Regions from separate parts of the Dendrosporobacter sp. 1207_IL3150 genome, predicted to be linked through region 2. Evidence: riboswitches for the same ligand, from Rfam matches in the RefSeq annotation. Region 2 holds a riboswitch; each other region holds the start of a gene.
What was found. A riboswitch is a leader RNA that binds a small molecule or an ion and turns the genes downstream of it on or off. The one in region 2 is predicted to bind cyclic di-GMP.

Region 1: another riboswitch for cyclic di-GMP. It lies ahead of V6C17_RS04690 (sensor domain-containing protein); the one in region 2 lies ahead of V6C17_RS13950 (FIST N-terminal domain-containing protein).
Region 3: another riboswitch for cyclic di-GMP. It lies ahead of V6C17_RS04485 (HD domain-containing phosphohydrolase); the one in region 2 lies ahead of V6C17_RS13950 (FIST N-terminal domain-containing protein).

What each region holds. Positions count from the first base shown of each region.
Region 1 is NZ_JBAIYU010000010.1:255,944-260,236, forward strand. Features, by position in the region: gene V6C17_RS04690 (sensor domain-containing protein) at 1-1,629, opposite strand, end outside; cyclic di-GMP riboswitch class I at 1,853-1,938, opposite strand; gene V6C17_RS04695 (DUF4931 domain-containing protein) at 2,227-2,994, opposite strand; gene V6C17_RS04700 (L-cysteine desulfidase family protein) at 3,462-4,293, opposite strand, start outside.
Region 2 is NZ_JBAIYU010000030.1:153,496-157,788, reverse strand. Features, by position in the region: gene V6C17_RS13965 (ABC transporter substrate-binding protein) at 1-137, shown strand, start outside; gene V6C17_RS13960 (TetR/AcrR family transcriptional regulator) at 215-874, shown strand; gene V6C17_RS13955 (sensor domain-containing diguanylate cyclase) at 932-2,074, opposite strand; gene V6C17_RS13950 (FIST N-terminal domain-containing protein) at 2,119-2,682, opposite strand; cyclic di-GMP riboswitch class I at 2,825-2,909, opposite strand; gene V6C17_RS13945 (TapB family protein) at 2,992-3,606, opposite strand; gene V6C17_RS13940 (ABC transporter substrate-binding protein) at 3,763-4,293, opposite strand, start outside.
Region 3 is NZ_JBAIYU010000010.1:215,271-219,563, reverse strand. Features, by position in the region: gene V6C17_RS04500 (hypothetical protein) at 1-337, shown strand, start outside; gene V6C17_RS04495 (methyltransferase) at 402-1,019, opposite strand; gene V6C17_RS04490 (hypothetical protein) at 1,801-1,953, opposite strand; cyclic di-GMP riboswitch class I at 2,276-2,361, shown strand; gene V6C17_RS04485 (HD domain-containing phosphohydrolase) at 2,500-3,654, shown strand; gene V6C17_RS04480 (ECF transporter S component) at 3,973-4,293, shown strand, end outside.

The DNA of each region.
Region 1 (4,293 bases), on a different contig from region 2:
CTCATTATTTCCTACTGCGCGGTGCAGACTTTTGGTAAGCATCATCTTTTCATAAGCCACTGCCTGCATTTCCACATCGTAGAATTTCCAGCAATTCTTACCGGAATTTTTAGCAAAATACATTGCGTTATCAGCGTTCTTAAGGATGCCCTCAGCCGTATTATCATCATCGGGATAGATAGTAACACCAATGCTGGCCGATAGATGAAATATTTCTCCGAAAACCTCAGTATTCTGGCAGAGTGCGTGAATTACTCCATCGGCAATAGTTGCAATGCATTGCCTATCTCTTTTCCCAGGCAAAATTACCACAAATTCGTCTCCGCCAATGCGCGCAATGATGGCATTTTTCCCCACTTCCTTTGCGATGCGTTTCCCAGCTTCAACTATAATTGCATCACCATAAGTGTGCCCTAGTGTATCATTCACCGTCTTAAGATCATCTAAATCGATGAATAGAACCCCCCCTGTCGACATACCGCGACGAGCTTGCTCCATCTCCCCCTCAAGCATTTCATTTAAATGTGCGCGATTTGACAAGCCAGTAAGCACGTCGGTGTAGGCAATGCGACGAATCTTTTCCGTTTGATGACGCAAAGTAGCCTCAGCCTGCTTTTGTTCGGTGATGTCTTGAGTCGCCCCATACCACTTTATGATCTTGCCAGCGGCATCCTTTACGATATTCCCTTGCACAGCGACAATTCGCACTTCGCCATCCCTGCGAATAATACGATGCTCATACGTCCTTTTCACCTCAGATGTCTTAAACATCCAGGCATCATCTGGGTGTACGAATTCTCTCCAGTACACCTCCGGAGTCATGAATGCACCTTCTCGCGCTACATCAGTACCAAAGATAGCATAGAACTCATCACCAAATTCGAAAAGTCCCTCCTCATGGTGATATTTCCATGGTCCTAGATGGGCTAGTTCTGCCGCCAGCGAGAGCATCTCCCGACTATTGTGCAGAGCCGCCTCCATGGCTTTACGTTCGGTGATATCCTGATTGGCACCATAACACTTTTGAATCTTCCCCTCGTTATCTTTTTCTGTATCAACCCGGACAAGAATAGTGCGTACCTCGCCATCCCGCCGTATTATACGGTGTTCAAATTCAGCAGTATAGTGACGTTCTGTGGTCATACGCATCTTCTCTACTTCCATCGCTATAATGCAAACATCATCCGGATGCACGAATTTCCTAGCATATTCATCCATAGTCATAAATGAACCTTCCCTAGCCACATCCGTGCCATAGATAATGTAAAACTCATCATCAAATTCGAGAAGGTTTTTCTCATTATAATATTTCCATGGCCCCAGATGGGTCAATTCTGCCGCCAAAGAGAGAAGTTTTTTACTATTGCGCAAATCTGCCTCTACTTTACGATCAGTAATATCATTTAATATCGCCATTATAGCTTCGTCGTCCATAAATTTCTCATCATTGCAAATGATACTTTTATCACAAGAAAGAGCCAAAGCAAGCTTATTGATAAGCTTGCTAAATCGCTCTTCGTTTTTCTTGAGCTGCTCCTTCATCCTGTAATACTTAACCAGCAGCCAAACAATTATCATAACCAGTACGCATATAACATACGTTCCGGCATAACCAAAATCAAACTTCACTTTAGTCCCCCCGTTTTTGAACCATCGGTACTATGCAAAAAGACTTATGTAACCAGTTAATCCAATATTCTTTTACTAATTTATTATGTATTGTTTAATTTTTCGGATCTATTGCTTTCACCAGCTTGTTTGCGGACTTCCTCAGCTAAAAGTGAAGTTTGGCTAAATCATGGAACAAATAGAGGCAAGCTCCCGCTTGCCACATAAAGGTAATTTTAATTCATCTGGCAACCTGGCAATCATAGACATTATATCCTTAGACCCAAAGCTTTGCGTCCTTATCTTTCGACAAGTTTGCCCATATATTTAGTTAAACCAACAAATTTTTATCATTTTTGCTATTATTTTATAACTTTTTTACTTATTAGTCAATTATTTCAATTTAGGTCAATTATTTCCTAAACCCAGGTGGGGGTGAAACCATATCTATACCAAAACTACACGCAGTAAAAAACCCATGAAATTTCACGGGTTCTAGTCATCTCAGGATTTAGTTGGTGAAAGCGATCCGCAACCTTACAAATCCGCTATGTTATTTCTTTCGACTAACGCCTGCACGGGGCTGAAATTAGTCTCCTGAATTCAACCCGACAGAACTTATAATCCGTATATTCGCTTAAGGTCAGCTGCTACATCGGGAATACGCGTAGAAAACTGGGGGATGACGTAGCCTACGTAGATGGGCGAGGTAATGAATCGAGGCATGACTTTGGCTGTTATCTGTCCTCGTATATGGTAGAAGAAGATATTGTAGCTGTTACAGTGACGATTGAAGTGGTGGAGAAAGTAGTGGGCGCAAATTTGCAGGTAGTCCGCCAGTCGGTCGAGTTGTTTGAGATCGGTGAGCTTGATGTTTAGTTCAATGAAGCCAACCAGAGGCTTATCAGCAATAGATAGTTCAGCACCGCCGTTACGGCTAATGACGATACCTTCGAGACTAGCCGGGGGAATATTGACAGTATAGTCGACGTGGCGAAGGCCGACGATCTGCATATGGGGATGACGAATGGATCCACCCGAGCTAGGGCCATGGTTTTTGAAGAACAGTACCGAAGAAAATTCACCGTCGGCTATCATGTCCAGCCACTTCTCGACGCCAAAGCGGATGACTCGGTAGAGGTGCTCCTTTGGGTAGAGCGACAGTTCGGATGAACAGTCATCAGTTTCAATGAGGACGGTCTGGTAGGTATCTCTTAGTACCGGGTATTTGTTGGCGATGAGGAGTACAGGCCCGTCTTCTGCTATGATACCCTCAAGTTCGTCGCGATTACAGAAGGGGCATTTATGGCCGTTATCGACAACAGTCACCGGTTTGGTTCCGCCAATCTTGGTGTCAAAAACGAGGTGGATTTGCTTGGGGGTCATTGCTAAGCCTCCTTGTAGACCAAAGTGTATTAATTTTTTCTATTATACCATACCAAGAACTTTCCCCAGATAGCTACGCCCGGGTGACCGGGAAAAGTTGCAAAAAGAACTGAAGTTATCACATAAAGTCGACGTTCGCGTTGTAGACTCTGAATCAAGAACAATCACCTAGCAGGTGTCATCTCACTGTTTGCCGACTAGGAAAGAAACACGGGGACAGGTTAACTGTTTTAGAAAACATAGTACCTGTCCCCATGTTTTAATTATAACGATTCGGCGTTCTTACATTTTTCACTCAAGTTCTTTTCTTAGGTAACTTGACGAATATTCACCATAATAATCAGGCGATTAATAATATGAGTGGGTTTTGCCATACAAACAAAAACCCATTCCAGCATAAGTACTGAAATAGGTTGGGGTTCGTTACACTTGCGAGGATCTTTTTAAAGGTGCGTTAATATCTGGAGCTATGATACTATTTTGCTCTCCTGCTTATTCAGCATGATTTCCAAAATTATTTTATCGGTATCTATCGTTCCTTCGCTACCAATCCGACATAAGTTTTCGATTGAGTGCAGGGGACTTGTTTCAATAATGCCATCAGTGTGCCTGATACCAAATCCCCTTATTGCCAGTAGTGCTGATTGCACTGCTGCACCTGTACAAGTCGCAACTTTCAGAGCACAACCCGGTTTTGCGCCGTCACACAGCATTCCAGTTACATTTCCCAACATATTTTGTATCGCCATTTTAACTTCTTCTAGACCGCCTCCAAGTAAAGTGGCAATTCCACAGCTTGCCCCTATACAGGATACAATTGCGCCACAGATTGCAGACAGACGCCCAAATTTTGCTTTTATGTATATAACAATCAAATGGCTTAACGTAACAGCCCGCAGGATTTTTTCCTCCGAAGCCCCTAGTCGTTCACCAACGGCTACAACTGGTATAGTTGCAGAAATCCCCTGATTACCACTTCCCGAGTTACTAACTACGGGCATCGGGCTTCCAGCCATTCTGGCATCCGTTCCAGCTGCCGTTAAAGACATAGCATAATTTACGATGTCATCCCCTAATATCTTTAGTCTAATATTGCTTTGCATGGTTCTACCTACTTGTAGTCCATATGGATTGCGAAGGCCTTCTTCGGCAATCTTCCTATTGAGTTCAATACTTTGCTTAACAATCTCCAAATCACTAAGATTAACAGATAAGCAAAAATCCCAAATTGATTCAAGATTTAGAAATCCCATTGTTTTTTCACTAGAAATCTCACAGATATCAATGGGTTCTGCTTGA
Region 2 (4,293 bases):
AATTAAAAAACATTCGAGCTATACAAGAAGGCAAAATTATAAACCTGCCCTTCTTTACGGTAAACAATGGGGGAATCCGAACAGTTGATAGTATCGAGAAAATCGCCCATGCCTTATACCCAGAAAAGTTTAGATAAATCGATAGCCATGCCCATTAAATTGACAAAATTATGCTTTTAACTTACAATTTTAACTGACATTAGTCAGTCATACGATGGAGGTGGCCGCTATTTCTAGAGTTACTAAAGATCCTTTGGTACGACAAGCTGAGTTAATGGATACAGCACTTGATCTGTTTCTTGCTTTAGGTTATCAAAAGACAACAGTACAAGATATTGTAAAAAAAGTTAATGTAGCTCAAGGTACCTTTTACTACTATTTTTCATCAAAGGAAGCTATTCTAGAAGCAATTATTGAACGTAATGTGAAAAATTTGGTAGAAGAAGTTCATTCTCTTGAAAAAATTACAGGAATAGAGAAATTACAACAATTTATAAATCGTTTTTATAAACTGTCCTATATTGGTGAGCCAGGCTTGCTGGGAAAGATTTTATATAAAGAAAAGCAAGGCTTACTAATAAACAAGCTGTGGCGACAAACCAACATAATTACAACCCCATTGTTAACCAGCATTATCGAAGAGTGTAATAAGCAAGGCTTAACAAATGTTACTCATATCAAAGAAACTCTATGGTTTTTCGGCGGTATAATGGGCGCTCTACTAGAAGTCAGCTCTCCATTAGAATATGGACATGAGTCTGATCTAGATATTGTTAGAAATAAACTGCAAATCTCTGCAAATCTTTTTGAAACTCTATTTGGTGCCCCTGCTGGCAGTATTAAGTTAGAAGTACCTAAACTGGTAAAAGAATAAAAGCGTGATTGGCTGCATGTCAGCTCAATCACGCTTTTATTCTTTTACCAGTTTAATTTAGGAAAACAAATTAGATTTTCTAGCTGCTTTATCTTGATACATTTTTTCGTCAGCCATTTTAAACGCTTCTTCCATGCATGTAACATTAACATTATCCTTAATTGAATAGCCAATAGATAACAGCAAATTATTATTACTCTTAGAGTAACATCCCGCTTTATATAAGATATTTTTGCATTTTGTTTTAAGATAGGCATCCTTAGCATTTGGAATTAAAATTGCAAACTCGTCTCCGCCAATTCGAGCGACAATTTCTCCCTTTTTAGCTGAGTGTTCAAGCAGTTCAGCCGCAGTTCTTAGAAGTTGATCTCCTGAGCTATGACCTTGTTGATCATTCGTCTCCTTTAAATTATCTAGATCACAAATAATAATACCAACCTGACAGTCTAACGCCTCAAAACGCTTCATTTCCTGTTCAAAAAAAGTTCGATTATATAAGCCAGTGAGTGAATCGTGCAAGCTAATATATTTTAGTTCTTTATTTGTGCTTTCGAGCTCCTCGGTTACTTTGTTGATTAAATTCGTTAAGGCTTTTAAAACACCTACACTCTTGCCAGCTACATTGTCTTTACGTGGCCATAGCTTTTTGTCTTGATTCATACTAGTTTCAGGTATAAGTGTAGTAGGTACTTCTGTATATGGGGTTTCTGATAAAGTCAATATAGTCATCATTGCATTTAGCAGATGACTACCAATCCCATCAAAGAAAATTTCGCCACCAGTATAAAATCCTGCAGTTGCCGCAATTTCGGCAAGAGGCTCAACCTCGATGTGGCTTAATTCTTGTAAAAAACCCCTTCTACATTCACAGGAATAAATAAAAATACTTTCGGTAGGCTTATTTTTTATATCGTAAGTTAGACTTTTGATTTTTTCAGATATCATCCCGACATGGCCAAAACCAAAGCGAACGTTTTCTCCTTCTTTTATTTCAGCAGCAAATCCAAGTGAGTCATCCTCATAGTGGACCACAGGTGACTTAGCAGTATACGTATTATTACGCTGAATAATCAAAGGAAATTCAATTGCGTTATAGAAATTTCCAATCTCGTCAATACCAAGATACTTACGATATATCTCATATGCTGGCATATTATCAATAGTATACACGCGCTCATCTATTGCCTTCGTAACAGTCATTACTTTGCCAATAGGCTGCCAACCTAGGTAGGCGTAAGATTTAATTAATAGTCGTCACTTTCCAAAACTGCGCATACTACCCCTAAATCTTCAATTTCACTGTTATCGAATACAAAGCTCTTGCCTAAATGAGCGTTCCCAGCTACCCCACCGGCCATTGGCAGAGCTTTTCTAATCGATTGAATTCCATGCAGTAAATGGCTTACATTTAGATTGCCGCTAGTTGTAAACATCATCAATAGCTTAGTACGGTCAGTTACCATGTCTTTTGCGATTATTTGACCCAACTTATGCTCATCTACATCTTTTCGGTATATTGCTGTTCTGATGTTAGTCTTTTGAAAAATCGAAAATGAAATAACTGTATCAACACCGCTGACCTCACCATCCTTGATAACACCAGAAGAAGTCGTTCCTATGATAACAGCAGTAGGTATAAGCTCTATAATTTCGTGTAACAGCTCTTTATAGAAGCTTTGTTCACAACGACTGCTAAAGAGCTGGACCAATATCGCGGAATTATTAGGGTTCAAAAAGATCTCACAATTATCCTGAATAAATCGGGAAAGTGATGTGAAGTTTTCGTAAAATAAACTTAATGTTTTCACTAAACTACCTGCCTGTCCTAATGAAATATGTAATGCTTCCATTACGAAACTAAAAACGACAGCTTAACTAATACGCCAAAAATTCATAAAAAAATAAATAGCTAGGTCACGCCTAGCTAGAAGTGTTCTAATAAATAAGTGAACATGCAACCAGGCTATCTTAGGCTTAAGCCCTTAGATCCTTAGCTTTGCGCCCCCACCTTTCGGTAAGTTTGCCTAAATCTCAATATTTGATTTGACTTTTAAAATGTAGCATCAATAGTCTAATTTGTCTATATATTTAAATTTCTAAGTAATTGATGCCGCTTTTTATTTGTACGAGGCTAACTTTGATATTACTTTATAGTTGTCCCCCGTTGTATACTCTCTCTTGATTAGTCCTACATTGGGCGCATAATATTCAAATAATTGACTATCGTTCACTTGCTCTTTTATTGACGTAATTTTAATCATAATGACATTACTAAAATGACCAGCAGGAACTGTAACCTGTTCGTTGACACTTACTACTTGCCGGCGTGAAATAGAATCTTCCCACACTGCATTTTTACTTAAGGGGGCTTTCAATATCATCTCAGAAGCGTTATCCGGCTCATCTAATATAGTGCTTTCTGTATAGAATTCCGGGAGAAAAAACGTTCTTTTAATCTCATCTGACGAAATTTTAAATACCATCGTCTGTTGGGTCCCACCATTATTTTCGATAACTTGAATTCTATTATTGTTCAAAGCTACTATTTTACGGCTAAAACTTGCATATTCATTGCCTTCGCCTTGATATATCCAAGTACTGTGAATTTTAGCTGGAAAGTATTTAGTTACGTCGTTGATGACCTCTTGCGATTGGCTCATACTTGAATCAGGAATCTTATTGCATCCAAGTAAAACAAGTGTAAGCACGATCATTGCTAGATACTTTGGCATATTTTTCTCGCTCCTTGTTTTTGTTTTAATATAGCAAAAAGTTCACATTTATTTCTTAATTGTTATCCTTCCCTATTTTTATCTATATAACTAAAGACCTGAATCTTCAATATTGAAGATTCAGGTCTTTTTAGCTAAACAATACTTCAAAAATAATTAAGGTTTAACAGTTGCTTTAAAAGTTTGCTTACCATCTACCATCTCAATTATAACTGCGCTTTTAACTGCGTCATGAGTAGTATTTAATGTTGTTGCGCCAGTAACTGCCGGATAGTCTTTAGTTGCGGCAAGAGCCTCACGAATTTTGCCAGACTCAGTACTATTAGCACGTTTTATTGCATCGATAAGAACATTTGCTGCATCATAACCAAGTACAGCCATGGCATCAGGTGCTTGTCCATATTCTTTCTTATATGCGTCTACGAATGCCTTAGATATTGGGCTGGTGTCATCTACCGAGTAATGATTAGTAAAATAGGTGTTGTTTAAGGCTGCTGCTGATGCCACCTCAACGAGTTTAGGAGAATCCCATCCATCTCCACCAACGATTGGAGCTGTAATGCCAAGCTCACGCGCCTGCTTAACAATTTTTCCTACTTCTTCATAATAGCCAGGTACGTATATGACTTCAGGATTTGAAGCCTTGACCTTTGTTAAAACAGTTTTGAAGTCCTGGTCTTTTTGTAA
Region 3 (4,293 bases), on a different contig from region 2:
TGAATTTATAGGATATTGCATTATATCTGTGGGATTTCCCTTTGAGGTTGTCGGAGAGCTAAAATGTGATATAGAAGGTAAAGTCGTATGGATTGACGTGCTTGAAATCGCAGTTATACATCAAGGATATAACTATGGTCGAATGTTTGTAGAACAGATCAAGAGCAGATGTTCTTACGACATTCTACTTCTATCAATCGAAGAGTCTATATGTTTTTGGCAGCAGACAGGCTTTAAAGTCATTTGCTACTCCGGTGAAATGGCCTATATGATTTATGAAAGACAACCTAGTCGTTTGGCATTTAGCAGCGAGAATACTTTATGTTACATGATATAAGAGTGGAGTATTTCAAGCACTATCTACAGAAGAACCACTATGCGAACGCATAGTGGTTTTTTTATTAAGTACATTTTTTATAGTCTAGCCTGTACACTAAAACACTTTGACGAGGGTCGTTATCATATAGATAAGGTATTTTTATTTCATTCACAAGCACGAAGGGGGTATTTTCTAGAAAGTATATATAGTCATACGATGGATAATACAATATAATGTCTGCTGTTCTTTCAAAGCTTTCTACAGAAATCAAAATATTTCCGATAACCTTAATAAATATTTGTATTGAAAAAGGGTTAAAAAAGTAAAATTTATTATCTGAGGGTTTTATATTATATTCTTCTGCAAAGCAATTTAAGAAATTTATTTTGTTCATGCTATTTTTGTGTTTCTTTAGATAATCTTTTCTATTATCCATAGCTTGTTTATAGAAGAAGTTATTCATTTCTATACCTGTAACAGTGCAGTTGAAAAAATGATTTATGTAAAAATTAAGCCTTCCTTTTCCGCAGCCAAAGTCGACAATATTATCTTCTGCTTTGAAATTATAATGCTTATCTAATATTTCTAATACAGAGTAGGAGGTTGGCTCATATCTGTTGTAGTGCAATGAGTCATTGAATATTTTTTGTTCCCCTGAGGTGTTTATGTTCAATAGTTTTTCATAATATTGTTCATCCATTTATAGTACCTCTAATTCGAGATTTTATTTAAGTGTTATTTTATACTAATTTTTAAATATAGAGAGAAATAATAAAAAGATCAAAACGGTTTATATTCTCATACCTCTATCTAATTTGTGGAAGCATTGTGCGTTTATGTATTTACAGATACTGTAAATATGTCGGATTTTGTAGTTTTAAAGCTCGGTATGGCTCTAATCAGAACTAAGCGGGCGTTATTTTAATCATATAGTACCTAATTTAAGTTTACCTAATTTTAAACCCCGGTTACAGTCTAAATGTCTTTTAAGTGTCTTTGCAAGAAGTTTTTAACAGGAGTACAATAAAAGAGTCATATATTACTTCAAATTCTGTTACATTTCCTGTTATATTCAGTCTTTTCTTGATGAATTGTTAAGTATTGACTGAAAAATGTGGTAAAGAAAGGGATGGTATTATGGCATTTAAGATTGGCGCAGCCGCAATGGTTTTTATTGCAGCTTCTTTATTTGTGCTAAACTTAGTTCACTTAACTGGCGCAATTTAATTGTGAGGTAAGTAAACTGACAAATATATGACAATGAAAAGACACCACCAAATATTTGGATGGTGTTTTTTTTGCCATGTTTAGATAGGTGATATAGAGGTAGCAGTAATATAAGTATGCATTCAGATTGTATGAGTCACTTACAGATGCTACATCAATTGATTTATTAGCTATTCCATAAAAGTGTTTTGCCCTCTAGCTCAGTGCTGAGCTAGAGGGCATTTTCTTCTATGAACTCGTTATTAAATACAAAATTAGGAGCCTTCTCCGTGACGCTCGCCAGTGTGGTGCTGATTTCTTAGTTTTTTTGATCCGGTATTCGGCTCACGCATATGGTGGTCGTTATCCTTTGCATGTATAGGTTCATTTGACGGATCAATTACAGGATAAGTTTCGGGCTTAGACATATTATCTCCTCCAGTTTATTAATACTAGTGATTTCGTCTGGTCTTGCTACTTTGTTAGTTAACATAAGCGTGTCTAAAAAACTCTTTGACGTAGTTAGGGTTAGTTAGAAGATATGGTCTTAAATTGTTTCATACTAACGTGTATCGTGTATTATCTTGCCTGCACTTTAATTTTGCCTATCAAGCGCGATAAACCGTCATGAACACTATTAATATATTGTGGTGACTTATTTAGTTTTATCCGTGGAAGATTTGGGTTAAGTTTTAATTTTGGACAATTGCCCTAGAGGAATAGACATGATGACAGTAGAATGTAAAATTAGACAATATTCGGCAAACTTACTGAAAGGTAAGGACGCAAAGCTATGGGTCTAAGGTCGTGGAGACTATGATTGCCAGGTTGCTGTTTAATTCGTTAAGTAACACCTGGGTCCGCCTGGGTGTGTTTTTTGACGGTTGCCGAATACCGGCAAAGCATTAATATGTGAAAGTGACTAGTAATTCTGCTCATAAGCCTAGCTTGGGAAGGTCGTGAAGGGAATTAAGATGAAAAAAAATGCAGTACTATTATGCTTCGTGGTGGTCTCAATTAATATTTTCAGCACTATAATACATGAATTGGTTGATTACCATGGTAATAATTTTTTTATATTATTACATAGCTTAAGCTTTTTGCTACTTTTGTTAATTGCATATACTACTTTTGTTGAAAATCGAAAAGCAGCGAGGAATACTCAATCTAAAATTAAGGAATCTTTTGATGCGATGAAATCGCTGTTTATGCATATGCCAGGTGCTGTTATGACTTTAAAGAAAGACTTTACTATTATTGAGGTCAACGAATTAGTCAAAAGTGCTACAGGATTCAATCTCAGTGAAATTCAAGGTAAAAAGTGTTACGACGTGTTAGGCAATGGTGACATTTGTTGTGATTGCCTTGTGCAGACCGCGCTGGCCTCTGGAAAACCTCAGTATGGTACAAGGATAAAATACGAGAAAGATAGCAAAACAATATACGGAAAACAAACAGTTATTCCAATTAGGGATGAATGTGGAAATATTGAGTATCTTTATGAGATAGTAACAGATATAACGCAAGAAGTGTTTTTAGAAAAGGAAAACTCAGAGATTCTAATGGACATTGTAACCTCATTGGCTCATCTTATCGAAACTAGAGACCCGTCAACAGGAACCCATTGTATCAACGTACAACGAATAGCCTTATTAATTGGTGAAATCATGGGACTAAATAATGCGGTTTTAAAAGAACTGAGTATTGCAGCTATCCTCCATGATATTGGGAAAATAGGGATTCCCGAATCAATTCTAAATAAACCAGAGCGCCTTAATGCTGTTGAGTTTTTGATAATACAGCGTCATCCTCAGATCGGGTACAATGCAATAAAGCATATCAAGCGACTGCAAGTGGTTAGCGAAGCCATTCTAGATCATCACGAACATTATAATGGTGAAGGATATCCTAATGGTAAAAAGAAAGATGAAATATCTATGATTGCCAGAATTCTCACTGTTGCAGACGTATATGAGGCATTGACCTCTGATAGAGTATATCGTAAGGCAATGAGTACTAAACAAGCTGTGGAAATAATAGGCAAAGGAAAGGGACGACAGTTTGATCCAAGAGTTGTTGACGCATTATTTGAGCTAGTATATACGAAAAAGATAAAACAAATCTGTTAACAAAAGTTGCGCTTTCTGTGCAGATGTAGGAGGCGTGATTTTTTATTTTTGGATATTCCAACTATTTATATAAAAACTCTTAGTAACATGTTTTATGTTCATATAGTTTTTGCCATTATTAGACTGGAAGCTTAGCTAAGTCGAAAAATTCAAAGATAGTACTATCTAAATAGCATATTTTATTGTATACAGAATGAACGTTTTTGTAATGGGTGTTGCATCAAAATTGTTACTATGTTATCTTATATATTATTTGTAGGAAGCATTTGAGTATTTTAAAAGAAATAATTGTCATTTAGTGAAAGGTAGGAGACTCGGATGGAACAGCAATCTTTTAGTAAAACAAAACAACTAGTTTATGCAGCATTGGGCATTGCCCTCGTTTTTATTTGTACAGTTTTTGTAAATGTTCGTCTGCCCATTGCCGCTAACGGCGGATTGGTTCATTTGGGAAATGTACCCCTATTTATTATTGCTATTCTCTATGGTCGGCGGTTCGGCGCTTTGGCGGGTGGAATCGGTATGGCGATTTTTGATATAATAGGCGGATGGTTTTTATGGGCCCCGTTTACTCTGATTATTGTCGGTCTTATGGGGTATACGGTTGGCGCTATATGCGAAAAGCGCCATACTCTCTCA